DNA from 2 places in the Shewanella sp. SP2S2-6 genome. Region 1 is predicted to be linked to the other one. Evidence: predicted binding sites of a transcription regulator. Region 1 holds the regulator's gene; the other holds the start of a gene.

What was found. Region 1 encodes NrdR, which represses ribonucleotide reductase genes. Its sites were predicted from a motif close to AAACACNANATNTNGTGTTT; they were not measured.
Region 2: nrdD (anaerobic ribonucleoside-triphosphate reductase) is a predicted target of NrdR. The motif match lies at 3,691-3,710, and genes of this name have one in related genera.

Annotation. Positions count from the first base shown of each region.
Region 1 is NZ_JAUOEQ010000026.1:10,012-26,673, forward strand. Features, by position in the region: gene recN (DNA repair protein RecN) at 61-1,719, shown strand; gene Q4Q57_RS16030 (phosphatidylglycerophosphatase A) at 1,863-2,357, opposite strand; gene thiL (thiamine-phosphate kinase) at 2,373-3,329, opposite strand; gene nusB (transcription antitermination factor NusB) at 3,408-3,812, opposite strand; gene ribE (6,7-dimethyl-8-ribityllumazine synthase) at 3,824-4,303, opposite strand; gene ribBA (bifunctional 3,4-dihydroxy-2-butanone-4-phosphate synthase/GTP cyclohydrolase II) at 4,434-5,537, opposite strand; gene Q4Q57_RS16055 (riboflavin synthase) at 5,633-6,289, opposite strand; gene ribD (bifunctional diaminohydroxyphosphoribosylaminopyrimidine deaminase/5-amino-6-(5-phosphoribosylamino)uracil reductase RibD) at 6,340-7,518, opposite strand; gene nrdR (transcriptional regulator NrdR) at 7,665-8,114, opposite strand; gene glyA (serine hydroxymethyltransferase) at 8,315-9,568, opposite strand; gene ettA (energy-dependent translational throttle protein EttA) at 9,758-11,425, shown strand; gene Q4Q57_RS16080 (LysR family transcriptional regulator) at 11,601-12,545, opposite strand; gene Q4Q57_RS16085 (MBL fold metallo-hydrolase) at 12,819-13,742, shown strand; gene Q4Q57_RS16090 (DsbA family protein) at 13,959-14,651, shown strand; gene Q4Q57_RS16095 (nuclear transport factor 2 family protein) at 14,654-15,124, shown strand; gene Q4Q57_RS16100 (metallophosphoesterase) at 15,419-16,621, shown strand.
Region 2 is NZ_JAUOEQ010000029.1:19,912-36,573, reverse strand. Features, by position in the region: gene rssA (patatin-like phospholipase RssA) at 1-882, shown strand, start outside; gene Q4Q57_RS16900 (NADP-dependent oxidoreductase) at 993-2,006, opposite strand; gene Q4Q57_RS16895 (MarR family transcriptional regulator) at 2,154-2,672, shown strand; gene Q4Q57_RS16890 (hypothetical protein) at 2,793-3,482, shown strand; gene nrdD (anaerobic ribonucleoside-triphosphate reductase) at 3,742-5,859, shown strand; gene nrdG (anaerobic ribonucleoside-triphosphate reductase-activating protein) at 5,963-6,424, shown strand; gene Q4Q57_RS16875 (YibL family ribosome-associated protein) at 6,539-6,895, shown strand; gene ribA (GTP cyclohydrolase II) at 7,169-7,783, shown strand; gene Q4Q57_RS16865 (hypothetical protein) at 7,841-8,818, shown strand; gene Q4Q57_RS16860 (FlxA-like family protein) at 8,880-9,341, opposite strand; gene Q4Q57_RS16855 (VF530 family protein) at 9,606-9,989, opposite strand; gene Q4Q57_RS16850 (carbon starvation protein A) at 10,169-11,632, opposite strand; gene btsR (two-component system response regulator BtsR) at 11,830-12,540, opposite strand; gene Q4Q57_RS16840 (sensor histidine kinase) at 12,537-14,234, opposite strand; gene Q4Q57_RS16835 (YecH family metal-binding protein) at 14,363-14,605, shown strand; gene Q4Q57_RS16830 (ribbon-helix-helix domain-containing protein) at 14,756-15,100, opposite strand; gene Q4Q57_RS16825 (AAA family ATPase) at 15,087-15,755, opposite strand; gene Q4Q57_RS16820 (PilZ domain-containing protein) at 15,832-16,134, opposite strand; gene Q4Q57_RS16815 (phosphate-starvation-inducible protein PsiE) at 16,293-16,662, opposite strand, start outside.

The sequences.
Region 1 (16,662 bases):
AATCAGTATATACTGTTTATCAATACAGTGGTTTGGTATATTTTTCGACAGGAATTCACTATGCTTTGCCAACTCAGCATTAATAACTTCGCTATCGTCCGTTTTTTAGAACTGGATTTTCGCCCCGGTATGACCAGTATCACAGGTGAAACCGGTGCAGGTAAATCGATCGCCATCGATGCGTTAGGCCTGTGCCTAGGCAATCGCGCCGATGCCAGCAGTGTTCGCCCAGGAGCCAATAAAACCGAGGTCAGCGCCCGCTTTTCCTTGGATGATATTCCACTGGCAAAACGTTGGTTAGAAGATAACGATCTTGAACTCGATGATGAGTGTATCCTACGTCGAACTATTGGTAGCGATGGCCGTTCACGCGCCTATATCAATGGGAATCCAGTGCCGCTTACGCAACTCAAATTACTGGGTCAGTTGCTCATCGGTATTCACGGCCAACATGCGCACCATGCAATGTTGAAGAGTGAACACCAACTCACCTTGCTCGACAGTTATGCCAACCACAGATTGCTTATCGATACGGTTGCCGCCAGTTTTCAACGCTGCAAACAAATTGAGGCCGATCTAAAACAGCTTGAAGCCTCCCAGCATGAACGTATTGCCCGTAAGCAATTAGTGCAGTATCAAGTAGAAGAACTCGATGAGTTTGATCTTAAAGTTGATGAGTTCGATGAAATTGAGCAAGAGCACAAACGTTTGGCCAATGGCACTGAGTTGATTGATACCTGTCAAGCGAGTCTAGATATACTCACTGAGGGCGAAGAAAACAACATAGAGTCACTGCTCAACCGAGTGGTTTCCCTCGCCGAAGACCTGCAAAGCTACGATCCTGCATTAAGCAATATCAACACTATGCTCAATGATGCATTAATCCAAGTGCAAGAAAGCGCAGGCGAATTACAGCACTATTTGAGTAAGCTTGAACTCGATCCAGCTCATTTTGCCTATTTAGAAGAGCGGCTATCAAAAGCCATGCAACTGGCCCGTAAACACCATGTTAGCCCGAATAAACTGGCCGAACATCATTTAGCATTAAAGGCAGAACTGAGCACCTTAGACAGTGACGAAAGCAAGCTCGAAGAAATTCAATTGCAGGTCGATGCCAGCAGAGCCGCTTACCTTAGCAACGCACAAAAGCTCAGTCAAAGCCGCGCTCGATATGCCAAAGAACTCGACAAACTGGTTACTCAGTCAATCCACGAGCTGAATATGCCTAAGGGGAAATTTACTATCGAAGTCAATTTCCACCCAGAGCAAATGTCAGCCAACGGCAGTGATAATATCGAATTTATGGTCACCACTAACCCTGGACAACCCTTGCAACCGATTTCGAAAGTCGCATCTGGCGGTGAACTTTCACGGATAGGGCTAGGTATCCAAGTGATTACCGCGAAGAAAGTTGCCACGCCGACATTAATTTTCGATGAGGTGGATGTCGGGATTTCCGGCCCCACCGCCGCAGTGGTGGGCCGCATGTTACGCAGCTTAGGGGAATCGACCCAAGTACTGTGCGTGACTCACTTGCCGCAAGTTGCAGGCAATGGTCATCAACACATGTTCGTCGATAAATTTAATAAGGCGGGCAGTACTGAAACCACGATGAAGTCGCTCGATCGTGAACAACGTATTCAAGAGCTGGCAAGGCTGTTAGGTGGCGATACTATCACTAGCAATACCCTAGCGAACGCAAGGGAACTGCTGCAATAGTAGAATCAAACAGAAAAGGGATAAGCAGCGAATCCCTTCAATCAAGCTTCAATCAGAAAAATGCAAAATCAAGAGTAAGGGTTAGTTGTTGCCCATGTTAACTAACAAGTTAGATTAGCTATCATGTCAGACTAGCGAAAATGTTAGCTAACACACCAGACTAGCCCTTGCAGACAAATAAACGAAAACACGCCCGCTAACACATCGTCAATCATAATGCCAAAGCCACCATGAACTTTGGCATCAAGCCATCGAATAGGCCAAGGTTTGATGATGTCGAAAAAGCGAAATAAACCAAAGCCCACTAACAACCAACCCCAACCACTTGGTGCCGCTAGCATAGTGATCAGTAGCCCAACCACTTCATCCCACACAATAGCACCGTGATCGTGAACCCCCATGTCTTGCGCCGCTTTACCACAGATATAAAATCCTGCGAATACACCCACTAAGGTTAAGCCGATATACCAAGTAAGTGGTAAGGGCGCCATCAATAAATAGAGGGGAATAGCAGCTAAGGTACCAAAGGTTCCGGGCGCTTTAGCGGCGAGTCCGCTACCAAATCCAAGTGCCAAAAAGTGGACAGGATTTTTTAATGACAGGCGCGTTAGCACCTGATCCTTTGACAACCATTTCATTAACATGCTCTTCGCTTAAAAGTGCTCGAAACCGTGATAAGGCGGTGTAAACGGCTCGCCATTGAGTTGCAACTTGAGCTTACTGCCCGCACAAATTTGTCCAACACGAACAAACTTTGCTCCCGCATGGCTCAAGGCAGTTTCCAGTGCGCCTTTTTGCGCCTCAGGAACGGTGAACAGCAGTTCGTAATCTTCGCCGCCCGTCAGCGCATAACCTAAAGCACTTTCCTCGCTGACGGTATCTTTCATCGCGCGTGACAGCGGGATGCAATTAACATCGACAACCGCACCGACTGCCGAAGCCTTAAGCACATGACCGATATCCGAGATAAACCCGTCGGAAAGATCGATTGCACTGGAGGCAAGCGAGCGCAAAGCTTGGCCGGCTAAGACTCTTGGTGTTGGACGATAATGGCGATTAATCAGGAATTCTTTATGTTCGGCTCTGGCTTGCTGCGCACCGCGAATGATATCCAGACCTAAGGCCGAATCTCCGAGCGTGCCCGTGACATAAATCCAATCACCGGCTTTAGCCCCATGACGCGTGAGGGCCTTCCCCTGTGGGACTTGGCCGTGCACAGTGATATTAATCGCCCGTGGGCCACGGGTCGTATCGCCACCAATTAAGGCAATGCCATAGTAATCGGCCGCTTCAAATAAACCTTCGCTAAAACCACTGAGCCAAGTTTCATCGACTGCGGGTAACGTCAAGGCAAGCGTCATCCACGCAGGTTCAGCACCCATGGCAGCCAGATCAGATAAATTTACCGCTAAGGCTTTGTAACCTAAGGCAGCGGGAGGCATATCGGGGAAGAAGTGGACATTTTCGACTAAGGTGTCACAGGAGATAGCAATCGACTTGTTTTCTGCGGGTTGCACTAAAGCGCAATCGTCACCAATGCCAAGCTTCACATCACGGCGAGTGGGGCCGCGGTTGCTAAAATAACATTCAATTAATTGGAATTCTTTCACTGTACAGTTTGGCACGACTTACATCGGCCACCTTTGTTAGCAATGAAAAACGGTATCCTAAGATACCGTTTGTCTTTATTACTTGCGTGCAACCAGTTTGTCGAGCAGTCCGTTAACAAACTTATGACTCTCGTCCGCACCGAAAGCTTTTGCCAACTCAATCGCTTCGTTAATCGCGACCTTGTAGGGCACATCTTTACGGAAAGTCAGCTCATAGGTCGCTAAACGAACTATGGCTTTCTCAACTGGAGACACCTCATCAATCGGGCGTTCCAGATGCGGGATGATCAGCTCATCCAATTGGGTTTTCTTCGTTGCAACGCCTGAAAATAGCTCACGAAAATAAGCTACATCAACACCGTCGAGACTTTGTTCAGTTAAAAACTCATGCTCGACATCGGCAATATTATTCCCGCTTAGTTGCCATGAATAGATGGCTTGAACGGCTAAACGGCGGGCCTTGCGGCGCTCAGAAGGCTTCATTATTTTTCCTACTATAACAACTGTTGTTCAAGTTCTTGCAGAACATTGACCATTTCAAGCAGACTTAAAGCAGCTTCGCCGCCTTTGTTACCCGCTTTGGTACCTGAACGTTCAATAGCTTGTTCAATGGTATCTGTGGTCAAAACACCGAAAGCAACAGGCAGATCAAATTCTAAAGCAACTTGAGCTAGACCTTTATTACATTCGCCTGCAACAAAATCAAAATGAGGAGTACCACCACGGATCACCGCACCTAATGCGATAATACCGTCGAATTTACCACTGGCAGCTACGCGACGCGCAGCTAGCGGCAACTCAACCGCACCTGGTACACGGACAACAGTGATATTGTCGTCGCTGACTTGGCCAAAACGTTTCAGCGTGTCAAGTGCACCTTCAAGCAAGCTCTCAACTAAAAAGCTGTTGAAACGCGAAATTACAATCGCAACTTTGGCATTTTTCGCTTCGATATTACCTTGAACTACGTTCATTATCTTACCTAATTTAGCTAAAGCACCCAGCTCGGGGCGAAAAGTGGCGACATGATATCACAGCCAATTGCCCAGAGCCCTATGCAAATTATCAGAAATTGTTAATTTTACTTCAGTGTAACTTTGGGTTTTAGTCCGCCACATACTCAGTCACTTCAAGGCCAAAGCCCGAAAGTGAATGGTAACGTTTAGGCGAACTGAGCAGACGCATCTTAGTCACGCCAAGGCTGGCGAGGATTTGCGAACCCACACCCACACGGCGCGACGTCCCCTGCCATTTTGCAGAAGCAGGCGCTTGGCCTTGATCTTCGGCTTCAAAGGCTTTCACCTTAGAGAGGATTTCACAGGGATGTTCTTGATTCCCTAATAAAACCAATACGCCACCTTCTGCAGAAATACGCTCCATCGCCTTTTCGAGTGGCCAGCTACGTTGCTGATCGCGCTCTGAATGGAGTAAATCGTTGAAGGTGTTTTGCAGATGCACGCGCACCAAACAATCGCTCTTCACCTCACCTTTGACTAAGGCAAAATGCAGTTGATTGTCGATAGTGTCTCTAAAGGTCACCATATCGAACTCGCCGAAACGGGTCGGTAGTTTGCATTTAGCTTCACGCACAACCGTGGTTTCTTTAGTGTTGCGATACTCGATTAATGCCGCGATGGTGCCGATTTTAATACCGTGCAACTCAGAGAAAACCTCTAAATCTGGGCGGCGTGCCATAGTGCCGTCTTCGTTCAAAATCTCAACGATAACGCCCGATGGCTCAAGTCCCGCAAGACGGGCTAAATCACAACCGGCTTCAGTGTGGCCTGCGCGGGTTAATACGCCGCCGTCCTGTGCCATTAACGGGAAGATATGCCCAGGTTGCACTAAATCAGACGCTTTAGCCTCTTTAGCCACGGCCGCTTTTACCGTTACCGCGCGGTCGTGGGCCGAAATACCGGTAGTCACGCCTTCGGCTGCTTCAATAGAAACCGTAAAGTTAGTCGAGAACTGGGCGTTGTTATTCGTGACCATTAAGGGCAGATTTAACTGCTGGCAACGGGCTTTGGTCATGGTCTGGCAAATGAGTCCACGGCCATATTTCGCCATAAAGTTAATCGCTTCTGGCGTTACCATTTCGGCCGCCATGATCAAATCACCTTCGTTTTCTCTGTCTTCGTCATCCATCAAAATAACCATTTTGCCTTGACGAATATCTTCGATGATCTCTTCTATACTGTGCAGCGCCATTGTAGGACCTTATGATTTTGCTGTTATTATGAAATTCTATACCTAAATAACCTAAGCTGCCGATAAGCTTAAGTTAAATAATCTGCTCCTGTGCACTAACGCACAAAGCCGGCACGGGCTAACATTTCCATGGTGACGCCACCGCTCTTGCTGTCTTTGCCATCATAATTCATCAAGCGTTCAAGATAACGGGCGATTAAATCCACTTCGATATTCACCTTATCGCCTGCTTGCAGGTCGATTAACGTGGTTTCACCTGCAGTATGCGGCACTATGGTCAAGCGGAATCGACTACCGTCCACCTCGTTAACTGTCAGACTCACGCCATCAATGGTGATGGAACCTTTATGGGCAATGTAACGCCCAAGCTCTGCGGGTGCGGCTAACCAAAATTCAATGGCTTGACCACGCACTAAGCGTTGCTCAACCGTTGCAATACCGTCAACATGGCCGCTGACCATATGGCCGCCTAAGCGTGTAGTTGGGGTGACGGCTTTTTCAAGATTCACCTTAGTGCCCACTTTGTAGTTTGCAAAGCCAGTTAGACTCACAGTTTCGGCAGAGACATCAGCCACATAACCGTCGGCTAATTGCTGCACAACCGTTAAGCACACACCGTTAGTGGCAATGCTGTCGCCTAAACGCACATCGTTTAAATCCAGTTTGCCGCTCGCCACGGTAAGACGAATATCATCGCCTTTACGCTCCAGTTTGCGCAGGGTGCCAACAGCTTCAATAATCCCAGTAAACATGGTTAACTCACTTAATTAAATAAAGAAGTAATAAGGCATAAGACTCAAGGTTAAACGGTTATCTTGCTCCAATTCGATTTAAATAAAGAGGTATCAAGCTTAACGCTCAAGGTTAAACGGGTATCTGGCCCTAATTTGCGCTCATCGACCAAAGTGAGTGCAGGAATGTGTGCCATGGTTTGATAATCGGGCAATTGCAGCAAATTACGCCCATGCCCACCGAGGATTTTCATCGCTTGGTATAGCACTAACTCATCGGCCAGCCCCTCTGCTAAAAATGCGCCCGCTAAGGTTGCACCCGCTTCCACCAGCACGTGATTACAGCTTTGGCCTAAATAGCTTAATAGTTCAGGCAATGAGACGCGACCTGCAATTGCAGGTAACACGAGGCAACTCACATGGGAGGGCAATTGTGCTTGAAACTCTGTGGGATAAGCCACGGTCGAGACCAAGAGTATGGGCGATACGATAGCCAAGCAGGTGGCCGATAACGGCAAACGGGCGCGACTGTCGAGTATCACTCTTAATGGCTGCAGTAATTGCGCCTCGGTTACACTGTCTTTTAAGCTGCCAAGTTCCTGATAACGCACATTAAGTAAAGGAGCGTCTGCCAGTATGGTTTCGATCCCCGTAACTAGCGCGCAGGAACGTAAGCGTAATCGCTGCACGTCGCGGCGAGATTCTGGACCAGTTATCCATTTAGACACACCGTTAGACAGCGCAGTTTTACCATCGAGACTCGCAGCCAATTTGACTGTAACTCTGGGTAAACCCGATTCCATGCGCTTCATAAAGCCTAAATTCAAGGCATAGGCTTCATCGCGATGTAATCCCACATCCACTTCAATACCGGCATCGCGCAGCATTTGAATGCCACGACCACCTACTTGCGGATTAGGATCTTCAACCGCCACCACCACGCGTTTAACGCCAATATTGATCAGCGCCAAGGCACAGGGTGGCGTGCGGCCATAATGGCTACAGGGCTCTAAGGTGACATAGGCCGTTGCGCCGCGGGCGTGTTCGCCAGCCATACGTAACGCATGCACTTCGGCGTGGGGCTCACCCGCTTTTTGATGATAACCTTCGCCGACAATCTGATTATCTTTAACGATAACGCAGCCCACACTGGGATTGGGCCTCGTGGTGTAAAAGCCTTTGCGCGCCAATTGAATCGCGCGGCTCATCATTTGGGTATCGAGTACGGACCAACTTATGTTCAAGCTCATGTTCAACCCTGTTGTTAAAGGTTTCGGCTTTCACCAGTCTTGTAAATCTGTGTTTAAAACCTGTCTTACAGAAGCAATTAATCAAAAGCCTCTTTTAAAGCTAGCGCAACCAGAAGCCTGAACGACAGGCCACAAAAATTGAATAACTACTTTTGCAGTTTAGCGATGGCCTCACCAAATTCAGACACGTCTTCAAAGGCGCGGTACACAGAAGCAAAACGTATGTAGGCGACTTTATCTAGACTCATCAATTGCTCCATCATCAAGTTACCGACCATTTCTGACGGCACTTCCCGCTCGCCAGTGGCGCGCAGGGTCGATTTGATTTTGCTAAGCGCTTGCTCAATTTCATCCATAGACACGGGGCGTTTTTCAACGGCGCGCAGCATGCCACCTTGGAGTTTTTCTTCATCGAAGGGTTGGCGTGAACCATCGCGTTTAATCACCCTAGGCATGACTAACTCGGCGCCTTCGAAGGTGGTAAATCTTTCATGGCATTCGGTGCATTCTCGGCGACGGCGCACTTGGTGGCCTTCCGCCACTAATCGAGAATCGATGACTTTAGTATCTGTCGCGCTGCAAAATGGACAATGCATTGAGCCTCCTGCCAGTGAATGACGTAAAGCCGTTGGCTTTACTATGTTATCTAAGGTTAGCCTGTTTGGTTTAAGTCTAAGATTTTAGCAATAAAAATGGCCGCTTAATGCGGCCATGGGATTTTATCCTATTTATGGGCTGAGGTTAACCACCTGATGCTTGTTAGGCTCAGCACCACAAAAAGGAGACTATTTACAGATTAACCGTAAACAGGGAAACGTGCGCACAGTGCCAATACTTGGCCTTTAACACGCTCAATCACTGCAGGATTGTTAGCATCATCAAGGATGTCACAGATCCAGCCAGTCAGCTCTTTCGATTCCGCTTCTTTAAAGCCGCGACGCGTAATCGCTGGCGTACCGATACGCACACCTGAAGTCACAAAAGGTGAACGTGGATCGTTTGGTACTGAGTTTTTGTTCACGGTAATGTTAGCGCTACCTAAGGCGGCATCGGCTTCTTTACCGGTTAAGTCACGACCAATCAGATCAACTAGCATCAAGTGGTTGCTGGTTCCGCCAGAGACGATTTTGTAACCGCGCTCAAGGAACACTTCAACCATAGCTTTAGCGTTGTTAACCACTTGCTGTTGGTACACTTTAAATTCTGGCTCTAGTGCTTCTTTGAACGCAACCGCTTTACCAGCGATAACGTGCATTAATGGGCCACCTTGACCGCCTGGGAATACCGCTGAATTCAACTTCTTGTACAAGTCTTCATCGTCAGCAGCAGACAGGATCACGCCACCACGAGGACCGGCTAAAGTTTTGTGGGTCGTTGACGTCACAACGTGTGCGTGTGGTACTGGGTTTGGATAAACACCCGCAGCGATAAGACCGGCAACGTGCGCCATATCGACAAATAGGTAAGCACCTATTTTGTCTGCGATTTCACGCATTTTTGCCCAGTCAACGATACCTGAATAGGCAGAGAAACCGCCGATCATCATCTTAGGCTTATGTTCTACGGCCAGACGTTCCATTTCGTCGTAGTCAATTTTACCTGACTCGTCGATACCGTAAGGAATGATATTGTACAGTTTGCCAGAGAAGTTAACGGGTGAACCGTGGGTCAAGTGACCACCGTGGGCTAAGTTCATGCCCAGTACGGTATCGCCAGGTTTTAACAATGCCATGTAAACAGCGCTGTTTGCCTGTGAACCTGAATGAGGTTGTACGTTAGCGTAAGTTGCGCCAAACAATTCTTTAGCACGTTCAATCGCTAAGGTTTCAACTACGTCCACATACTCACAACCACCGTAGTAACGCTTGCCTGGATAGCCTTCAGCGTACTTATTGGTTAACTGTGAACCTTGCGCTTCCATCACGCGTGGACTGGTGTAGTTTTCAGAAGCAATCAGCTCAATATGCTCTTCTTGACGCAGAGTTTCATTCTGAATTGCCTTAAACAGTTCCGGATCATAATCTGCGATATTCATATCTTTTTTCAGCATTGCTTACTCCAGCTGCCAATTCTTATAGGTAGGGTTGCGCGGTATTCTACTCGGAACGCGACCACAATCCCAGTATTTGAAACATGAAATTCCTGTGGATAGTGCTTGAACTTGGCTCATTGTCGAGTTGAGTTCGGCGCGCAATCGAGTAGAATTAGCCGCATCATTAGTCACTTAAGATAGAGAAAAATGGCTCAGTTTGTTTACAGCATGCTGCGGGTGGGTAAAATTGTTCCGCCTAAGAAGCAGATCCTTAAAGATATTTCTTTAAGCTTTTTCCCCGGCGCCAAAATTGGCGTACTCGGCCTCAACGGTTCAGGTAAGTCGACACTACTGCGCATTATGGCGGGTATCGACACCGAAATTGAAGGTGAAGCGCGCCCAATGCCGGGATTGAAAATCGGTTACCTGCCGCAGGAACCTAAACTCGATCCGAATCAAACCGTGCGTGAAGCGATTGAAGAAGCGGTTGCAGAGGCAAAAAATGCCCTGACTCGCCTCGATGCCGTTTATGCTGCCTACGCCGAGCCGGATGCCGATTTCGACGCCCTTGCGAAAGAGCAAGGCGAACTCGAAGCGATTATCCAAGCCCAAGATGCCCATAACTTAGAGTACGTCCTTGAGCGCGCCGCCAACGCCCTACGTCTGCCGGATTGGGATGAAAAAATCGAAGTGTTATCCGGTGGTGAACGTCGCCGCGTAGCGATATGCCGATTGCTGCTTGAAAAGCCAGAAATGCTGTTACTGGACGAACCAACCAACCACTTGGATGCTGAATCTGTGGCGTGGCTTGAGCACTTCTTGCAGGAATATGCCGGTACTGTGGTCGCGATTACCCATGACAGATACTTCCTCGACAATGCCGCTGGCTGGATTTTAGAACTCGACCGCGGTGAAGGTATTCCGTGGGAAGGTAACTATTCTTCATGGCTTGAACAGAAAGACGCCCGTCTGAAGCAAGAATCTGCCACCGAAAGTGCTCGCCAAAAGACCATTGCCAAGGAATTGGAATGGGTACGCCAAGGTGCGAAAGGCCGTCAATCTAAGGGCAAGGCCCGTATGGCGCGCTTTGAAGAGCTGAACACTAACGATTACCAAAAACGTAACGAAACTAACGAGCTATTTATTCCGCCCGGACCACGTTTAGGTGACAAGGTTATTGAAGTGAATAACCTGACCAAGTCTTACGGTGACCGCGTACTCATCGACAACCTGTCGTTCTCTGTGCCTAAGGGCGCGATCGTCGGTATTATCGGTGCCAACGGCGCGGGTAAATCGACCCTGTTCCGCATGTTATCCGGCGCAGAAAAACCAGACAGCGGCAGTATTGAGCTGGGTGAAACTGTGCAACTGGCATCGGTTGAGCAGTTCCGCGATTCGATGAATGATAAGAACACCATTTGGGAAGAAATCTCCGGTGGTCAAGACATCATGCGTATCAACAACATGGAAATCCCGAGCCGCGCCTATGTGGGCCGCTTTAACTTCCGTGGTGGCGATCAGCAAAAAGTCATCGGTACTTTATCTGGTGGTGAACGTAACCGAGTGCATTTAGCCAAACTGCTGCAAGCAGGCGGTAACGTCTTACTCCTCGACGAACCCACCAACGACTTAGACGTTGAAACCCTGCGCGCACTGGAAGAAGCGATTCTGGAATTCCCAGGTTGCGCTATGGTGATTTCGCATGACCGTTGGTTCCTCGACCGTATCGCGACCCACATTCTGGATTACCGTGACGAAGGCCAAGTGAACTTCTACGAAGGTAACTACACAGAATACTCGGCATGGTTGAAAAACACCTATGGCGCCGATGTGGTTGAGCCACACCGCTTGAAATACAAGCGCATGATTAAGTAGTCAAACGCATAATTAATTAAGCCAAAAAGGAGCTCAGGTCGAAGGATCTGCGCTCCTTTTTATTGGATGCTTTTTATGGGGAAGTTTTTATGAATAGTTTTTATGAATAGTTTTCTGTACTCGCTTTATCGACTCGTTTTTATTGGATGCTGTCGAATAGTTCCGATAAAACGACTCAGCTTTTCAAACTGGCAAAATAAGCCACCAGCATGTCCATCATCACCCTGAGTGCAGGCTGCATATGTTTGCGGGATTGATACACGCCATACACTCCCAGTGACTGCGGCATGAACTCAGTTAACAAAGGCACTAACTGACCCGAATCTAAATAGGGTTTCGCCGCCCATAGTGGCTGCATTGCAATCCCCTCACCTGCCAGCGTGGCATTAAGTACCACCATAGAATCATTGGCGCTAAAATTACCATTCACAGGCACATTAAACGCCTGCCCTTGGTTTAACTTAGGATCGGAGTTCAGCGCCTGAGCCTGTTTCGCAGCCACATCGGCTTGATAAAACCGCCACATCACATCGCCAAAGTAGGAATAGGTTAAGCAATTATGCTGGGTCAAATCTTCGGGATGCAGCACGGCGGCACGCGCGGCAAGATAACTCGGTGCAGCGCACACCACAGATTCACATTCCCCCAAGCGCCTTGCGATAAGATTGGGATCGAGTTCATTGGTGATGCGAATCGCCAGATCAATCCGCTCGGCGACCAGATCGACGGTTTGGCTACTCACGTGGATATTCACACTCGCCTGCGGATAACTGGCTAAGTATTGGTGCACCACGGGCGCTAAAATCTGATGCGCCAAAAACTGGGAGCAGCTAATGCGCAATAATCCGCGCGGAATCGCCACCGAAGCATGACTCACCGCTGGCACTTCGTTCGCCAGTTCGAGCAGTCGATGGCAATAATCCAGCACTTGCTCACCCGCTGGCGTTAAGCTGAGGCTACGCGTCGAACGATGCAACAATCTAGCACCGGACCATTCTTCCATTTCGCTCAAGTAACGGGTCACCATAGAACGCGACATATCTAAAGCATTAGCTGCGCTGATCATGCTGCCGCGCTCGACAATAGTGACAAACACTTTAGCCGCTTCGAGTCTATCCATGATTTATCTCCACTCACGTTCAATCAATAACGTTTAATCACTCACTTTCAATCACTCGAAGGCTCACTCACATACTCGCGCCCCACATGAATAATAACTAAGAGTACATCCGGCCATTCGTCCGATTAATGCAACAAATATGGGCAGATACTCGCATTTATCTATTGATTATTGCAACCTATACTTAACTCACTTTTTGCAGCAGCTGCAAATCAATGAATGCTAAATCGAACCTTTTTACTCTTTCATCCTGTGACTATAAGTGAGCCAAAAATGAACACATCGACCTATGCTATACGCAACACAGTTAACGCCACATTGAAGGCCTCGTCTAAAATCAGCCTAGCCGCTACCTTACTGCTAGCGGGACTCGGCGCGGTCAAGGCCGCACCATTGCAAGTGAGCCATTTTAATCCGGGCGAAAACAGCATCTTTGCCGTGTCATCGAGCTTTATCAGCGGCGAACACGAAATGATGCTAGTCGATGCGCAATTTCAAAATAACGATGCCCAAACCTTGGTTGATACGATTAAGGCCAGCGGTAAAAAGCTGACTCAGGTATATATCAGCCATAGTGACCCTGACTTTTATTTCGGCTTAGCCGTGATTAAAAAGAATTTCCCCGATGCACAAATTGTCGCGACTCAAACCACTGTCGATGCTATTAAAGCCTCAATGGAAGGCAAGCTCGCCTACTGGGGTCCGATTTTAAAGGACAATGCACCAAGTGAATTAGTGTTACCTAAGGCGATTCATAGCGACACTTTCACCATCGACGGTGAGCAAGTGATTATCGAAGGTTTTAATGATAAACATCCTAAACACACTTTCCTGTGGGTACCATCGGCAAAAACCATTACAGGTGGCGTAGAAGTATTTGATAACACGCATGTTTGGATGGCAGACACTCAAACTGCCGCAGAGCGTCAGGAATGGTTAACTCATTTAGATGCGATGGAAAAACTGCTGCCGACCACAGTGATTCCAGGACACTATTTAAGCGAAGCGCGATTTGATACCCGCGCCATCGGTTTTACCCGTGAGTATGTAAAGGCCTTTGAAATCGCAGCAAAAGCCTCGAAAGATTCAGCCGAATTAATCCAAAAGATGCTGGCGCTATACCCACAAATGCCAGCCGATGCAGGGCTTGAAATCAGCGCCAAAGTTTACATGGGCGAAATGACCTGGCCTATGTAAGCCCGGCACTCACATCTCGGCACTTAATATACAGGTGATTTGGTACAGGCATTTAAGTGCAAATAGTTAAAGACAGGCACGTGAGCGATTGCGTGCCATTTTTTAGCTAAATGACTGCACCTAAATAACGGTACCCAATTAACTATTTTAATCGATGATTTCAAAGGGCTTAAGTCGCTAATGTAACGACGAACTTAAGCCAAAAGGTTTAACACTATGACTACCCCAACAACTCATTCTGCTAGCACGGCCAACAGCATACCAGCGGCCAAAGTGCGTACTCTGCACGCGATTATCGACCCTTTATGTGGTTGGTGTTATGCCGCAGCGCCGTTACTCGATGCTGCAGCCAAAGCTGGCTTTACCATTAAGCTCCACGGCGGCGGTATGCTCACAGGCCCAAGACGCAAACAAATCGATGCCAACTGGCGCGACTATGTTATGCCCCACGATCTGCGCATTGCCGATTTAACCGGACAGCCTTTTGGTGAAAACTACTTTGATGGTCTGCTGCGCGATACCACAGTCGTACTCGACTCAGCGCCCCCCATTAAAGCCATGCTCGCAGTCGAGGCCATGGGCGGCGACAGTTTGGCTTATCTACACTCATTACAACTGGCCCATTACCGCGATGGTCACAGCGCCAGTGATGAAGGTAATCTCGCAAGCTTAGCCGCTGAACTTGGGCTCGACCCTATAAGCTTTGCACAGCATTATGCCCAAGGTGACGACAAGCTGTATGAGCATATTGTTGAATCCAGAGCATTATTGAATTTGATAGGCGCCCAAGGTTTCCCTTCGATGGCTATAGAGGATAATGATGGCAACATCACCGCCATTAATATCAATCGCTTCTACGGCCAACCCGCCCAGTGGTTAAGCCATCTTGAAGCACAGTTTGAGTCATAATCATGCCAACGCTTAATGGTGTTTCAACAGCTTCATTAGTGAGAGAGCCTGCTCAGTTAAGTCTTATCGAAACAGCAAGGCAGGCTGATGCGAATCTTGCTCTGGTTAAAAGCACCTATGAGGGAAGTAGCTCAGCCGAGAACGCCAAAAATCTTCAGCATGCCTTAGCGAGTGACGCACGCTGGACAGAGGCGGCAGGTTTTCCCTATGCGGGCACTTACGTAGGCTTTAGCGCGATAGCCGCCAAAGTGTTCGCCCGCCTCGAAATTGAATGGGATAACTATCGGGTCGATATCGAAGACTATGTCGCCCAAAGCGATAAGGTTTTTGCCTTCGGCACTTATTCAGGAACCTATGTCAAAACAGGCAAGCATTTTAGCGCCAGAGTCGCCCACTTATGGAAGATACACAGCGGTAAAATCGTCAGTTTTGAGCAGTTTGTCGATAGTCATTCCGTAGTCAATGCCATGTAATTGCCAATACCCATAACAACAGTTATGCACGATAGAAATGCCATGATGCAATAACTGAATAATGAGGCGGGCAAGATTACTTTAGCCCGTCTCACGACTTGCCGATGTTAAGCCTTATCCGTATGATTTAGTGTTTTGAATATCTTGAGCGCTTAAGATTAAGCCCTTGGGACTGAACGTTTGAAATTGAGCATTTGAGATTAACTTCGTAAAACTACACATTCGAAGACTCATCAACTCAAGTGTCTAAAATGACAGAATGAATAACTAAAACAAGAACAAGGATGCGGTCTAATGCGAATCAATTCGATGCCAGTCGGGGCCCACCCCATCACACTCTCTAATACCCGACTGAGCCAAACCAGCCAATGGATAATGAAGCAACATAGAAAATTCACGCCCCTGTTATGGTTTGTTACCGCGCTTCCCTTTGTCTCACTCTCCGTTAACTCATTCGCGGCCAATACCAGTGAGGCCGAGCCAGAGCTAAAGATTCAAGAAAGCAGCGTCACAGATGGCCCTTATGTGTTTTTGGACAATGCTCAAAAAGACACTGCCTATTGGATTTGCCAGAGTGAGCTTAAACAAACGCCGATTGCGAAGGCGCAGTTAACTCGCCCTGCCAGTTGCGGTGAATTACCAGAGCCCCATCTTCACACACTAGCTGCCACCGTTGAGCCCGATACCTTTACTCATGTCAGCAAAATTGTCGCCCTTAGCGATGTGCACGGCCAATTTGATGTGATGATTAACTTACTAAAAGCCCATAGGATTATCGACAAAGATAACCACTGGGCCTTTGATGACGGTCATATGGTGATGACGGGCGACATGTTTGACCGTGGCCATCAAGTCAATGAAGTATTGTGGTTTTTATATGCCTTAGATCAAGAAGCTCAAGCTGCGGGCGGGCGCTTACATCTACTCATGGGCAACCACGAGCAAATGGTGTTTCGCGGCGACTTACGCTATGTCAACGAACGCTATCAAGTCGCGGCCGATTTACTCAAACGCAGCTACGATGCGCTCTACAACAAAGACACCGAAATCGGCCAATGGCTTCGCAGCAAACATACCTTAGTCAAAATCAATAATATCTTGTTTATGCACGGCGGCATCAGCCCTGAATGGATCGAGCGTAAATTACATATCGGCGAGGCTAACCAACTCTTTCGTCAGCATTTAGATGATAAAAAAGCCGATTTGAAAAAGGATGATTTACTCAACTTTCTGTTTTTTACCAATGGCCCGACTTGGTATCGCGGATACTTTAAAGATGAACTGAAAGAGTCGGATATCGATAGCATACTGAACTATTTCAAGGTAGAGCATATTGTCGTTGGACACACATCGCAGGAGCAAGTGCTTGGCCTCTATCACAATAAAATCATTGCGATAGACAGCAGTATTAAGAATGGTCAATCCGGTGAACTCTTGCTTATCGACGCAGGCAAACTCAGCCGCGGTCTGTATCAGGGTGAGCAGGTTTCGCTATAAGACATAAGACACCTCGCTAATCTCTTCAGCATAATATGTGA
Region 2 (16,662 bases), on a different contig from region 1:
CACATTGGCGTGTTGAATGGTCTTGCCGCCATGGGGATCAAACCCGATAAAGTTGCGGGATGTTCGGTGGGCGCTTTAGTGGGCGCCGCGTACGCCCATGACCATTTACCTGAATTAGAAGAATGGGTTCGGAGTTTCTCGAGCTGGGACGTGCTTGGCTTGATGGACATTCGATGGCGTAAAGGCGGTCTTATCGGCGGTGATAAAGTATTTGATGTGCTGCAAGCTCGAATAGGGGATGTGAATATTGAGAACCTCAACCGTCCTTTTGCGGCGGTTGCGACCGACTTGTACTCTGGGCAGGAGATTTGGTTTACTGAAGGGGATTTACGTCAAGCGGTGCGCGCTTCTTGCTCTATGCCGGGGATTTTGGCGCCCGTGAGACAAGGTGACCGCTGGCTTGTCGATGGTGCTGTGGTGAATCCAGTGCCTGTTTCTGTCAGCCGTGCCATGGGCGTTGATGTGGTGATTGCAGTGGATTTATATGGTTATCATTCTGGTCGCATCCAAGTATTGCCGGTGAGCATGACGAGCCAAAAAAACGTTGAAGCTGAAATGGATATGCCTGCGCGACAAGAAACTGGATTTATGGATTTGTTTGCCCGTGGCCGAGATTATGTCAGCAATCTGACCGATAAGTTTTCACTTGGCACTAAATCGAATCCTGGCATGATTGCTGTAATGTCGCAATCAATGGGCATTTTAGAGCAAAGACATAAACGGGCGCGCTTGATGGGCGATCCGCCAGATATTTGTATTGTGCCTGAGGTCGGCAATATCGGCACTATGGAGTTTCACCGTGCCGATGAGGCGATTGCCGCTGGCGAGGCTGCCGTTGAAAAGGTGGCCCACTTGATTGAAGCTGCGATGTGGAAGGGCTAATCCGTTAAAAGATAAACAGTTGACTATCAAATAGAAACAGTCGGTACAACTCGCGTTATACCGACTTTTTACTATCTAAAACTGAGCATTTATGTCGCTTTGATGGCGAGTTACGCTAATTTCACCAACATTTTACCGCGATTCTTACCTTCAAACAGACCGATAAAGGCATCCGGTGCTTGTTCAAGCCCTTGATAAATAGTTTGTTCAGCTTTGACTTTACCTTCAGCTAACCATTGAGCCATTTTAGCGGCAAATTCAGGATAATGCGCCCAATGTTCGGATACGATAAAACCTTCTAACTTAAGTTTACGCATCACTATCAGAGCCAAGTTGTCTGGACCAGGTGTTGGCGCTGTGTCGTTGTATTGCGAAATCATACCGCAAACGGCGATACGTCCATGATCTTTCATATTGCTCAGCGCTGCGGCTAAATGCTCACCACCGACGTTTTCAAAGTACACATCAATCCCTTCTGGCGCGGCTTTTGTGAGCGCTTGGGTGAGATTGCCACAGGTTTTGTAATTGATGATGGCATCAACGCCATAGCTTCGCAGCAATTCCGCTTTTTCGTCTGAACCCACAGAGGCGATTACGCGAGCACCCATCAGTTTACCAATCTGGCAAGCAACACTGCCGACGGCGCCTGATGCGGCTGAAACAAACAGGGTTTCACCCGCTTTTAAATCTGCGATGCGAGTCAGTCCCGTCCACGCAGTCATGCCCGGCATACCCAGCACGCCGAGGAAATGTGAACTGTCTAATTCGGTTTGCGGCAGAGCGGTCAGTCCAGCCGTGTCAGTGACAGCGTGCTCGCGCCAACCTAACATGCTGCTGACTTTAGTGCCTACTGGGAAATCACTGTTTTTAGACGCGATAACTTCACCAATCGCGCCGCCTTCTAAGACTTGATTCAAGGCGAAGGGCGGAACATAACTCTTACGATCTACCATGCGGCCGCGCATATAAGGGTCGACCGACATCCACAGGTTTTTTATCAACACTTGGCCATCGGCGAGCGGTGATAAGGATTGATTTACTAAAGCAAAGTTCTCTGCCGTAGGCATGCCTTCAGGGCGACTGGCTAAATGGATTTCACGGGTTTCAGTAATAGTGCTATTCATAAAAAATTAACCTTTTGTTTGTGCGCAAACTAACTGCGTCAACTTTACGTGGCTTCATGACACAATGCAAATACTTTGCGCGCAAACTAGATGCGATGGGGCGGATCGGATAAGATAGCGCTATGTTTGAATGACAGGCGCTTAAACGTGCAAAATTGTTTATCTCACCCAGAGCTCGAATTTACAGAGCAGAGTCAAAACCCAGACCCACATAACACAGAGGTACAGAACCTCGAGCCAAGGGATGCACTGTGTTTATCTGATAATGTGTGCTTCGCGTTATATTCTGCCAGCAATGCCTTAGTACGCGCTTATCGGCCTTTACTCGAGGCATACGAGTTAACTTTTCCTCAATATCTGGTGATGCAAACCCTGTGGCGTCAAAATGGCTGTAGTCAAACCCAGCTATCGGCGGCGACTAAGCTCGATATGGGGACGCTAACGCCTATCGTTAAGCGGTTAGAGGTAAAAGGCTTGATCACGCGTTTGGCCTGCATTGAAGATGAGCGGAAAAAATTGATCACTCTGACGGCTCAGGGAGAGGCGATTAAGCATGAAGCCCTAGCCTTGAAACAAACCTTGCTGAATAAAGTACAAATGGATGCAGAGGCACTCGATTTGTTGAGGCGGCAATGTCTTGCCCTTATTGAAGATTTACAGTCCTAGAGATAAAGCTACTGGTGCTGTTCGCTACCCGATAATTCAGGTTCTGCAAAGATTAATACTTGATTGGCTTAGTTTTTGCTTTAAAACCGTCATTGAATCTTAGACGCCGAATTATTGACGATGAATTCTATTTTAAACGCCTTCAATCTTAATCGTAGCAGTACCAGCATCGCCGATGCCTATGGTGCCAATAGCCAAAAGACGAGTACGGCTAAAACTGATGCGACCACAGAGACCAAGAAAACTCAGTCGGATACCGCTAAACCCGACACTGGTAAAGCCGATGAGATAGCGCTGTCGCCACGGGCGCAACGTGCACAGAAAATTCAGTTGATGGCGAAGGATTTTTTTGCCGATGGCAAATTTGGTGTCGCCGATATTCCCGCATTAGTGTCACGTTTACAAAAGGACGGCATTTTATCGGACGTACAGCTTGAGCGTTTATCAAAAAACGGTATTACAGTTCCGAGCACAACCACCCCGAGCAAGCAGGCGCTGCAAGACTTCTTAGATGATGAGCTCAAATCATTAGCCAAAAAATCACCGAACAACCCCCTTATCAATACCTTGGTCGATGCGAAAAACGTTTTGACCAATATGGATGATGCTCAGTCGCCGGTGCTCGCTCAAAAAGCCACCAAAGTCCTTGGCCAGTTAACGGATTATTTAAACTCCGAGCCACCACTAACGGATACCCAAAAGCAGCAATGGCAGGGGCTTAAATCTATGATGCAACTCGCTTCGTCTATGGGCTCGCATCAGTCGGCATCGGGCCAACTCAGTAGTTATCTCGCACTCTCTAAGCGTTAATCTTGAGCTTTGGTGCTTGATTATCACTGATTTCAGGCATCAACTAGCTGGGTTTAATCAGCAGGTCAAGGCGCAATTTTCAGATAATTGGACCTAGCTGCAGTTCTGGTTTGTTCTTTTATTTCTTCCTAAAAACTATGATCTGGATCATGGACGCTTCATCGTCGTTGTAGCCTAATGCTCTACATATTGTGTTTTATTCTTTTAAAATCACTAGATGTAGTGTTAATTTTTAGGCGAGATGGAGAGGAACTGAACAATGCCAGTCGTAATTAAGCGTGATGGTTGCCGCACACCTTTTGATGAAACAAGGATAAGGGATGCAGTGAATGCCGCTGCAAACTCAGTTGGAATAGAGGATGGCGACTATGCAGCGACAGTGGCAGCGTGTATCAGTCAAAGTGTCGCGACCTTAACCGAAGTTGATATCCATCATTTGCAGGATGCGGTTGAAAACTTGTTGATGGAAGGGCCGTATAAATCATTAGCGCGAGTGTATATCGAATACCGTCACGACAGAGATGTGTGCCGTGAAGCGACCAGTAAACTCAATCTCGAAATCCGTGGTTTAGTCGAGCAAAGCAATGCGGCCTTACTCAATGAAAATGCCAATAAAGATTCGAAAGTTATTCCCACTCAGCGGGATTTGCTCGCGGGCATAGTTGCTAAACATTATGCCAAGAGTCATATCTTGCCTAAGGATGTGGTCGCTGCCCATGAGGCGGGCGAGATCCATTACCACGACCTAGATTACTCGCCGTTTTTCCCGATGTTTAACTGCATGTTGATTGATTTAGCTGGCATGTTGACCCATGGCTTTAAAATGGGTAATGCCGAAATTGAAACCCCAAAGTCTATTTCAACGGCGACAGCAGTGACCGCACAGATCATTGCCCAAGTGGCGAGCCATATCTATGGCGGCACAACTATTAATCGTATCGATGAGGTGTTAGCCCCATTTGTCGCTAAGAGCTACGACAAACATTACCAAATTGCCCTGAATTGGAAGATTACCGACGCTAAAGCCTTCGCCACGGCGCAAACTGAAAAAGAATGTCATGATGCATTTCAATCTTTGGAATATGAGGTCAATACTTTACACACTGCCAACGGTCAAACACCGTTCGTGACCTTTGGCTTTGGATTAGGCACCTCGTGGGAATCGCGCTTAATTCAGCAATCTATGCTCAAAGTACGGATGGCGGGATTAGGTAAAAACCGTAAGACGGCAGTTTTCCCTAAGTTAGTGTTTGCGATTCGTGATGGCATTAATCATAAAGCGGGCGATTGCAATTACGATGTCAAACAGATGGCGCTCAAATGCGCGACTATGCGCATGTATCCCGACATTCTCAACTACGAGCAAGTCGAGAAAGTCACAGGTTCATTTAAAACCCCAATGGGTTGCCGCAGCTTTTTAGGCACCTATGAGGAAAATGGCGAACTCGTGCATGAAGGGCGCAATAATCTTGGGGTAGTGAGCTTAAACTTGCCGCGGATTGCCTTGGAAGCGAAGGGCGATGAGGCGGAGTTTTATCGTCTTTTAGATGACAGATTAGTCTTAGCCCGTAAAGCGCTGGATACGCGTATCGAGCGACTCAATGGCGTTAAAGCCCGCGTGGCACCTATCCTCTATATGGAAGGTGCCTGTGGTGTGCGTTTGCGCGCCGATGAAGATGTCTCTCAAATTTTTAAAAATGGTCGCGCATCGATTTCACTCGGTTACATTGGTCTGCATGAAACCATGAATGCACTCTATGGCACCCAAACCCATGTATTTGACGATGCACAATTAAGGGACAAAGCCGTCGCTATTGTGGCTTATCTTAAAGCCGCCACGGATGCGTGGAAGGCTGAAACAGGTTATGGCTTTAGTCTGTATAGCACCCCAAGCGAGAGTCTTTGCAGCCGTTTTTGTAAACTGGATGCGAAGCAATTTGGCCTAGTCACAGGGGTGACGGACAAGGGCTATTACACTAATAGTTTCCACCTCGATGTGGAAAAAAGCGTAAATCCCTACGATAAAATTGATTTTGAACAGCCATATCCCGCAATTGCGAACGGCGGCTTTATTTGTTACGGCGAATACCCCAACATGCAGCATAATCTCGAAGCGCTTGAAAACGTTTGGGATTATAGCTATAGCCGCGTGCCTTACTATGGCACGAACACGCCAATCGACGAATGCTATGACTGTGGCTTTACTGGCGAATTTAGCTGTACTAGCAAAGGATTCACTTGCCCTAAGTGTGGCAACCATGAGCCAAGTCGAGTGTCAGTCACGCGCCGTGTGTGCGGTTACTTAGGCAGCCCTGATGCGCGGCCCTTTAATTATGGTAAGCAAGAAGAAGTAAAACGTAGGATCAAACACTTGTAACATTATTACCTTATTCTGCCTGTTAGACTTATTCCGTGGCATCAATGGTGTCATGGGGTAAGTACCAATGTTAAAAGATGAAATGCACTGTGAGTGACCATCAATGAATTACCATCAGTATTTCCCTATCGATGTGGTCAATGGCCCAGGTACCCGTGCGACCTTGTTTGTCTCTGGCTGTGAGCACCAGTGCCGCGGTTGTTACAACCAAAGCACGTGGGATCCCCGTTCTGGGCATGTATTTGATAGGACGATGGAAGATAGGATTATTGCCGATCTTAATGATAAGCGGATTGTGCGCCGTGGTTTATCGCTTTCGGGCGGAGATCCTTTATTGCCTGTCAATCTCAGTGCCATTTTGGCGCTCGTCAAACGAGTCAAGGCTGAGTGTGCAGGTAAAGATATTTGGCTTTGGACGGGTTATGTGCTCGATGAGTTGAGTGATGAACAGCGCGCCGTGTTGGCCTATATTGATGTGATGGTGGATGGGAAATTTGAACAAAGTCTTGCCGATCCAAGTCTCGTATTTCGCGGTAGCAGCAATCAGATCATTCGTTTGTTATAAAAGCGGTAACGAGGATCTGTAACTTGCTGCTATAATCTCAGGCCTTGACACAGACGCTAGCATAATCAGGCTAAGATTTTACTGTGGCTAACTTAGGTAATTTAAGGTAACAGAATGAATTTAAAGCAAGAACTGCAGCAGCTTAACGATAAATTAGATAAATTTCGTCGTAAACTTGCTGCGGCTGAACAAAGAGGCGATGACGTCATTATTGCCCAGTTCAAGCGCGAAATCGCTGCAGTCACTAAGCAAATTGGCAGTGTGAAAGGCCAACAAACCCGCTTATTGAATAAGCAAGGTTCAGATATCAAAGGTTTGCCTTTCCATCGCGCTTTGACTAAAGAAGAACAAGCGGACATGGGCAAACTGAAAAAGTCTGTCAAAGGTCTTGTGGTGATCCACCCTATGACGGCTATCGGCCGTGAAATGGGGCTAAAGGAAGTCACTGGATACGCGCCCGCAAAATTTTAATGTGGGTTAGGCCGTCACTGACACGGGATCGAGTGTCGATCGCGTGTTTGTGCGCCTAGTACTTTATGCACAGCTTCGTTTTAATCCATTCCTTCGTGCTGCCCATCGAAAATGACATTCATGTTAGGTTTAGTTGATTAAAACACTAAAGTATTTCTTGATTGTTCAAAAACACTTTAGAATAGTGCGCTTAGTTGGCTAAGTGCCTAATCCTCATTTGTTTCTAGGGATCTTATTCGTCTCATGGAATGAGAGTTGTCGTTAAGGTTAAGTATGTCGATAAAATATGTCGCGACGTCAAAGTTACCCACTCCTTGGGGCGTGTTTGCCATGCATGGTTTTGAAGATACAGAATCAGGCAAAGAGCATGTTGCGCTCACATTCGGTATGCTCAGTGCGGATGAACCAGTGTTGGGTCGAATTCATTCCGAGTGTTTAACTGGCGATGCGTTATTTAGCTTGCGTTGTGACTGTGGTTTTCAGTTACAAGCGGCGATGCAAAATATTGCGGAAACGGGCAGTGGCTTTATTCTCTATTTGCGTCAAGAAGGCCGTGGCATTGGTTTGTTGAATAAAATACGCGCCTACGAGTTGCAAGATAAAGGTGCCAACACAGTTGAAGCCAACGAGCAGCTGGGCTTCGAAGCCGATATGCGTAAATACGACATGATCAAACCTATGCTGGAACAGATAGGCGTGAAGCATGTGCGTTTGATGACCAATAACCCTCGTAAAGTGAAAGCGATGAAGGAGTTTGGCATCGAAGTGGTTGAGCGCGTACCGCTGCAAGTTGGTAAGAATCGTTACAACGAAGCCTACTTAAAAACCAAATCCACTGAGCTTGGGCACATGATGTCTGAATATCATTTTATGGATGAAAATAAGTAGCTTTGTATTTATGATGGGTCGACCGATTGAGTCAGAAATGAGTAAGGTTTTAGTCAATTGAGCCATTTTTTCAGTCGGTTGCCATTATGTTTGTCGTTAACTTGCTTAGTATTTCTGAGCATTGTTCCTGCCGTTTTCGCCAATAGTGTATCCCCCGCCAATACGTTCACATCTGTGACACTTACATCTGCGTCTCAAGTGAATGATGCTGGCGTGCCTGTCGATCCTGTTTCTATCAGTCACGCGCCTAGCAGTAATGCCAATGGCAGCAATCCGATAGAGTCGAGCAGTAATCCCAATTCTGTTTATGCCTTTGGCAGTTATCTCGGCACTGGTGTTTATCGCGCCGCTAACCAAAATGCGACCGTGGTCAGTATTCCGTTAAGTTTTGATTTAAAGAAAGATAGCGGAAGCCAGACTTGGTTACGTTTACCTATCTCCTTTGGCTTTTTTGATTATTTAGCCAAAGATATCACCGAAGGCGAGTTACCGTCGTCGATAGGCACTATGACCATTACCCCAGGTTTTGAGCATCACTGGCAGGCGAGCGAAAACACTCGAATGGAAGGGTATTTAGATATCGGCTTTGGTACTAACTTCGATAAAAACGATAACGTTGCCATTATCGCCTCAGGGATCAGTAGCTTGTATGATTTCACCCTTGCTGGGCAAGATGCGGTGTGGGTGTCGAGATTACGCTTTGCCGGGTACAGTGAGCACTATGGCAAGTTTGCCGATCAATTTGCGGTGTTACAAACTGGCGTTGATTTAGGATTAGCGCCGCGCTGGCAATGGTGGGATCTGCAGGTGCAACCAAGGATCTTTGCTGTGGGTTATTGGTATTTCAATGAGCTCAGATTTATCAGCGAGATAGAGCAAGATACCATAGTTTCAGGCAGTTATGAGGCTGGTTTTTCCCTCGCGTTTTCTAAGCCCCTTGGGGGCGAATTGCTGGGTGTTGATCGTATTGGATTCAGCTATCGCCGTGGTGATGGATTGAACATTTGGCGTTTGATGTTCAGTTTTCCTATCTAAGTGGGGCCAACCAGACTGCATGAGCATAGCTGAACCCAGTTAAGAATATTCACCGCTTAATTTAAGCCGATGCCTTTTGGGCTTCACGCATCTTTTTCTCAGTTAATGTCGCTATCTGACTACTCAACTGCATGATTTGCTCTTGGATCATTTTACGTTGCTGATCAGCGGCCTCTGAGTCATCATTTTCAAGCTTGGCCAACATCTCTTGAAGTGCCTTTATTTGTTCTTTTATTTTTTGGATTTGCTGATCAATCAACGTCATAGGCTCTTCTGATGAGGCATTTTCGACTTCATTCTTTTTGGCTAAGGCTTTGTCTCTTAAGGTTGCGCCCACATCTGCGGATAAAGCCGCGCGGCCCGCATTAGAAATGGAGACTGTCTCTTGGGTATCTTGTGAGTCAGTGGACTCACTATTCGCCGTAGATGTTTTTGTTGCGGCTGGTGTCGCTGCGATATATGCGCTTGATACGGCGGTGAAACCTGAGCCAGTTGCGTTACTGTTTATTCCATTAATGTTCATTTAACACTCCATTCATGCAAATTTGGATCATGCTCCACTTCTATCGGCCATCAATTTGAAAACTGAAGTCACTTTTTGTCGCTCAGCCAAAAAGAGTGCTTGCTCATGGCTCACAGCCTCTTAGTAAACGCTATTAGCCACAATTAAATTAAAGGTGTGGGTCAGTGCAAATAGGTTAGTAAAAACGATGAGTTATTGATTTATTATAACAATATAGCCCTGATTCTAGGGCTGTTTACGCATTATGGTAGCAGCGGTCTAGGATTAATTGTTACCCCAAATATGGCTGTTTACTTTGCCATCTGAGCTGGATTTCTCGCTTTTAGCTGGCTTGTCTGTCGTGGTTTGAGTCGCTTTTTTAGTTGTGATTTTTGCCGCAGGCTTCTTAGCGGTTTGACTCGCTTCGGCTTTAGGTAGCGGTAAGGGTAATTTGTTGGCTTTTAAATAAAGATATTCGACTTTATCCCGTGCCCACTCTGTTTTTCTTAAAAAACGTAAACTGGATTTGATGCTGGGATCGTGGGTAAAACAGCGGATATTAATTCTCTCACCTAATTCTTCCCAGCCGTATTTCTCTACTAAGTAAGTGATGATCATTTCCAGTTTAATGCCGTGGAGCGGGTTATTAGATTGATTCATATTATGCATGTTGCAGTGTGCTATGGCGGGAGTATAGCAGTTTTGTATGCCTGATACAGTGTGCAATGGTATCGAGTCAAGCCTGAATACCTTGCTAGCGTAAACCTGCGATAGCTATTATCGATGGAGCAGTATGATCAAAACAGGCGCAATAAAGCGCCTGTTTTACCTTGGTCATTCGGACTGTTTTATGAGTCTTTGACTGTTTCTTTAAGCTCAGTTTCTACCTGTAAATCAATCTCACCTTTACCTTTGGTTTTAACAATCAACAGCGCTGTAATCACTAAGGTGGTGACCACGCCCGCTATGGTTGATACCGTCATAGGTAAGCCTGCACCTAAGGTTGACGAGTTCAGCAGGAAGGTGATGACCACTGTGGTCATAAACATCGCTGGAATAGTCGCAATCCAATGCAGTTTGTTATGGCGTAACAGGTAAGCCGAAGCCGTCCACAGCATTAATACCGCGGTGGTTTGGTTTGCCACACCGAAGTAGCGCCAAATGACACCAAAATCCACTTGAGTCAACATACCGCCGATAACAAACAGTGGGAGAGCTAACACTAAGCGTTTTGGCAGTGAGATTTGTGGCATGTTGAAAAATTCAGCCAGAATCAAACGCGCAGATCGGAAAGCCGTATCACCTGAAGTAATCGGCAGAATAATTACACCTAGGATAGCCATAAAGCCACCGACAGCGCCTAACAGACCAGTCGAAGCCTCATAGACCACGTTGGCAGGGTTGCCTGACATGCCCGCACTTAAGCCTTCAACACCGCCGAAGTATGATAATGCAATCGCACACCAAAGCAGTGCAATAATGCCTTCGCCAATCATGGCGCCAAAGAAGACGAAGCGACCATTGGTTTCGTTTTCAACGCAGCGTGCCATTAATGGTGATTGCGTTGCATGGAAACCTGATACCGCGCCACAGGCGATGGTGATGAATAGCGCAGGCCAAAGTGGCATGTCATTTGGATTTAAGTTTTGGAAGAAATCGCCCGCTTGTACGTTAGGCAGTAAGGTGTGCTCGCTTGATAGGATAATCGCGAAAGCCAGACCGAACGACATGAAGAACAGTAAAGCGCCAAAGAAGGGGTACAGACGACCGATAATTTTATCGACTGGCACCACAGTTGCAATCAGGTAGTAGACGAAGATAATGCCCACAAAGATACTGACGTCCCAACCGGTAAGCTTGCCCAGTAAACCTGCAGGCGCAGAGATAAAGACCACACCAACCAGCAATAACAGCACGATAGCAAACACGTTCATGAAGTGTTTGGCACTCTTTCCTAAATATTTACCCGCAAGGTTTGGCACAGATTGGCCGCCGTTGCGTACTGACAACATGCCAGAGAAGTAGTCATGCACGGCACCCGCAAAGATACAGCCAACCACAATCCACAACATGGCCGCAGGACCATAGAGGGCACCTAAGATAGGACCAAAGATTGGGCCTACGCCTGCGATGTTTAATAATTGAATTAAATAGACTTTACCCTTAGACATAGGCACAAAGTCGACGCCATCAGTTTGAGCGAAAGCAGGTGTTTGACGATTAGCGTTAATGCCGAAGACTTTCTCGACAAAGGCGCCATAGATAAAGTAGCCGCCGATCAGCAGACCGACACAGAGTAGGAACCACATCATTTTTGTTATCTCCCCATTTGAGTTCTGGCGAGTGTAAACAAGTTGTTGATATAAAACTTCGCAATCTCAATGAGTGGTCGAAAATGCAGGGTGAGCGGTAATAGGTGGGCTTGAGTGGTTGCAATCGTATGTTAACGGCGGGTGTTGTTGGCCATCTTGTGACTAAAAATACCCGCTAAGATGGCTTTTTGCTTGAGTTATTGGAAGCCGAACAACTGTTTAAGGCTCTTAAGATAACGCCGTGAGACGGGCACTTTATCCCCTGAGTGGGTGGTGACTTCGGCGCCCGTGTCTAACAGCTCAATTTCGGCAATCGCCTTAGGTGAAATCAAATACTGCCGATGGCAGCGCACCAGTGGGGTTTTTTCTTCAAACACTTTTAAGGTCAATTGGGTATGGACTTTGCCTTTCGTACTGGCCACATGGATGCCGCTCAAATCACTGAACACATATTCCACATCTTGGATGGCAATCACCTTGAGTTTATTGCCGCTGTAACAGGGAATATGTTCCAGACGTTTTGGGGTAATGGGATCCATAATTTGAGGCGTCAGATTTTTACGCACCCGAGTGAGGGTTTTACTAAGTCTCTCGGCATCTATCGGTTTAAGCAAATAATCGAAGGCATGGTTATCGAAGGCCTTGACGGCAAACTCGTCGTAAGCGGTAACAAACACAATTTTCGGCATGTTATCAGGGTCGAGCATAGCGATAAGTTCCATGCCCGAAATGCGCGGCATTTGGATATCGAGAAAAATTAACTGAGGTTTTTCTTTGGCTATGCTTTGCAACGCCTCGATGGCATTAGCGCATTGACCAACAATTTCAATGTCGTGTTCTTGCCCCAAAAGATCGGCTAATTCTTCACGAGCAAACAGTTCATCATCAACAATTAAACAAGTGATCACGTACGGGTGTCCATATTGGATATCTCAGGGTTTTCTATGGGTAATCTTATAGTAACGCGAGTCAATTCATCCGCTTCGCATTCCACAGTGACACCATATTGCTCACCAAAAATGTTTTGAATGCGTTTATGCACTAAGTTCATCCCTAGGCCTTCAGAGCCCTCAACGGGTTGATATAATCCGGCATTGTCTGTGACTTCTAATTCCAACACATCATTTTCGAGCTTGCCCGTCACTTTAATCTGCCCTTGCTCTATCATGTGCGAAGTGCCGTGCTTTACCGCATTCTCAATAATCGGCTGCAGGGTAAAGGCCGGTACTTTGCAATGGTAGAGTGATTCAGGTATCGCGATACTGACTTGTAATTTATCAATAAAACGCGCTTTTTCAATGGTGAGATAGGATGCGATGTGATCTAGCTCATCCCCAAGCGTCACTAAGCCTGTCGTTCGCTTTAAATTGATCCGTAAAAATTGTGATAACTGCTGCAGCAACTGCTTAGACATATCGGGATCGCGCTTGATAATCGCGCTAATGGTATTGAGAGCATTGAACAGAAAGTGCGGATTAACCTGCGCTTGCAGTAATTTCAATTCGGCTTGAGTCAGCAGATTTTGTTGTTGCTCAAATCGGCCATAAAGAATTTGGTTCGATAACAGACGGGCAATACCTTCACCTAATGTGCGGTTAATATTCAAAAACAGCTTATTCTTAGGCTCATAGAGTTTAATGGTGCCAATGACTTCGGTATCACTGCGCAGCGGGATCACCAAACTCGAGCCTAAGCGGCAGTTGCTTGAAATAGAACATGAATAGGGCATTTCAACACCATCGGCGAACATGACTTTATTTTGATTGATCGCTTCTAAGGTGATCTTGGAAGAAATTGGCGTACCAGGCAGATGATGATCGGCACCTATGCCAATAAAAGCCAACAGTTTTTCCCTGTCTGTGATGGCTACTGCGCCTACATTAGTTTCTTCGATAACGATTTGGGCCACACGGCTGCTGCTTTCTTCGTTAAATCCTTTGGATAGGAGTCCGACACTGCGCTCGGCTATCTTTAACGCCTTCGTTGAAAAACTGGAGGAAAGTTTATCGAACATGGTTTTTTGGTCGCGGATCATGCTCATAAAGAGTGCCGCTCCCACGGAGTTGACTAACAGCATGGGCGGCGCGATTTGGCGCACTAATTCCCACGCATCATCGAAGGGGCGAGCGACCAGTAAGATGATGCTCATTTGCATCATTTCGGCATAAAAAGTCACTAGGCACACGAGTAATGGATTGTAAATAAGCTCACTTTTATCCGCACGTCTTAAATAAAAGCTGATCATCCCGGCGGATAAGCCTTCTAAGGTGGTGGAAATGGCGCAGGCTATTTCAGTAAAGCCGCCCATACTGTAGCGGTGAAGGCCACCGGTTAGTCCTACCAGAAAACCAGTAACTGGGCCGCCTAATAATCCACCTAATACAGCGCCCATAGCACGGGTGTTGGCAATAGCGCCTGATGTTTGCTCACCAAAATAGGTGGCCATGATGCAGAAACTCGAAAAAATCAGATACATAAAAATCTTATGCGGCAGACGAGGGGAGGTTTCGGCAAACAGTTTAAACAGCGGCGTTTTACTGACTAAGTAAACGATCACTAAGTACAGCGACATCTGTTGGGTCAATAATAGGATCAAGGACATAATGGCTCACATTATCGTCACAGATGTCAGCGCAGTGGTATCAATTAGAAAGTCTGTGCGCGAGATCAGGGTTCAAATTTAACCGTTAGGATATAAAGAACAATAATATTGCATCTTTAGGAGGACATATGTCCAATTCTGTTCACGGTCATGATGTTATGGCGCTGATGGTAGCGCAAGGTACCGCTATTATAAAGCCTGAATTATTATCCCTAATGGGACAAAAGTTTGGCTTTGCGGCTCGATACCACACCTGTAGTGCCGCCGATCTTAGCGCTGAAGCATTAATTCAGTTACTCGTAGCGAAAGGTAAGTTCCATGAAACGCCCCAAGGCATTGAACTGGCCGCGGGGAGAAAGTGTGAGCATTAATAGATTGTGGCTATACATATTTTGGCAATCGCGTAACTGTTTAAGAGAACAGATGCGTAATACAAAATCATTAGAGTGTGGAGACGTTTGCTCATAGAAAGACATTGAGCGTGACCGAATATTACCGTTTGGCTTTATCGGCTTAGAAGTTTAGGTTTCGTCGTGGCGTTTATTGGCAATTTGGTTCTGCTGCGCGGGTGTGAGTTGGCTAAACTCATGGATTAAAATACGCAGCAAGCGAGATTTTGCAATGCTGGTGGATTTCGATAAGTCATCGAGCTGGGCAATACTCTTTTCTGTCAGGGTAAAAGTCGCGTGGCGATACATCTTAGTCGACTTTTTATCTAAGCCCTTAACTGTCGCTTGAGTCTGAGCCGCGGCTAATAAACTCGCCTTACCTAAGGCGTAGTTATTGGCATCTTCAATGAAATCATCGACAGAAACCGGCTTGATGATTTGCTTAGGTTTCTTACGTTTAAGATCAGTTAAGCTCATAGCTATTTTCTGGTGGCATAGCAAATAATTCATCCGCTATAGCGCGGATCTCATCGGCGGCTTTTCCATCGGGTTCGATTTCGACCACAGAGGAGCCTTTTTCTTCACTGTCATCATAAATATTTCGACAAAAGGTGACGGAGTTCAACACTCTTAATCCAAAGGATTGCACCACATCTTTAGCCTCTAAAATACGCTTAAATTGTGTAGGAAGCGCAGGGCATTGGGTTAGCACTATGGTGGCGATCATTTTAGGATTCACCATCTTACAAGTGCTGAGCATGTCTTCCATGTGGGGTAATGTTTTAAGATCGCGTCTTTTAGGTCTGAGGGGGATCACAACATAAGTGGCTACCGACATGGCTGCGCGCATGGCCAAGTTATCCTGACCACCACAGTCAACAATCACGTAATCAAAACGCTCATTGAGGCTGAGTAAATCATTGCGAATTTTGCCATAAAGCTGAATGCAATTAATGCTGGGCAGACTGGGATCATTATTTCTCGCTTGGATCCAATCTGAAGTTGTGCGCTGGGGATCACAATCGACCATAAGGACGTTTGCTTGAAATTTTTGCTTGATATAAACGGCTAGATTTTGAGCGAGGCAACTTTTTCCGCTACCACCTTTTTCACCACCCACCAGCAAGATCATAGTGACGCCCCTTAATGACTTGTTCAATCCATTGAGTGTAGAACAGACCCATTAAACCTGCGAAAATTAAGTTAAATTAAAGCAGTTGCATGGCAATGTGGTAACTTTGGTCGTGGCATTTCGCGCAGCGGCAGACTTGTCCTTTGACGGTATTTTGCTGGGTAGAATCGGGATTAAAGGTCACTTCGATGAGTTCGCCCAGTGCAAAGGGACGTTTATAATCGAATAAAATACCGCGTCTGGCTAAGTCGATACACACGCCTTCATCGGTTTGCTTTGTGCCTTGTGCATCAATCCAATGTAAGACGACACGCTCCGCTTCCATGTCCACTCGCAGTGATGTGCGTTTTTCTTCAAAACCAGTAGTATGGTCACCCATAACTCAATTGCCCCGTAAATTATTGATCTCAGTAAAACTAGCATAATTGCTTTTTGGCAGAATACCAATGTGAAAGCTAGGTCTTTGATAATAGTTTTAAAAGGAGGACAGCAGGTGCTATTGAATTCGTCTTCAATAGCACCAACTCAGGTGCTTGATTAATTGTCGTATTCTTGGTTTTTCGGATAGGGCATTTTTAATTGACCCCAACGAATGACGATCACAGTTGCCGCTAAAATTAACGTCGACAGTGATATCGCAGCAATACGCCAATCTTCCATACTCTTCATATCTAAAATGAGGTAACGAGCTAAGGCCACAATTGCGATATACAGTGGCATACGCACGGGTAACTTACCTGATTCATAGTAGTTCGCCACCATGGCTAAGACTTCTAGGAAAATAAATAACAGGAGTAAATCCGCTAGTGCAACCATACGGACAGAGACAATATGCACAATTTCTTGGCCTATCGCGACGATAGTGGCAATGGCAATAATAAACAGAACTAAGTGTTCTACAGCTTTG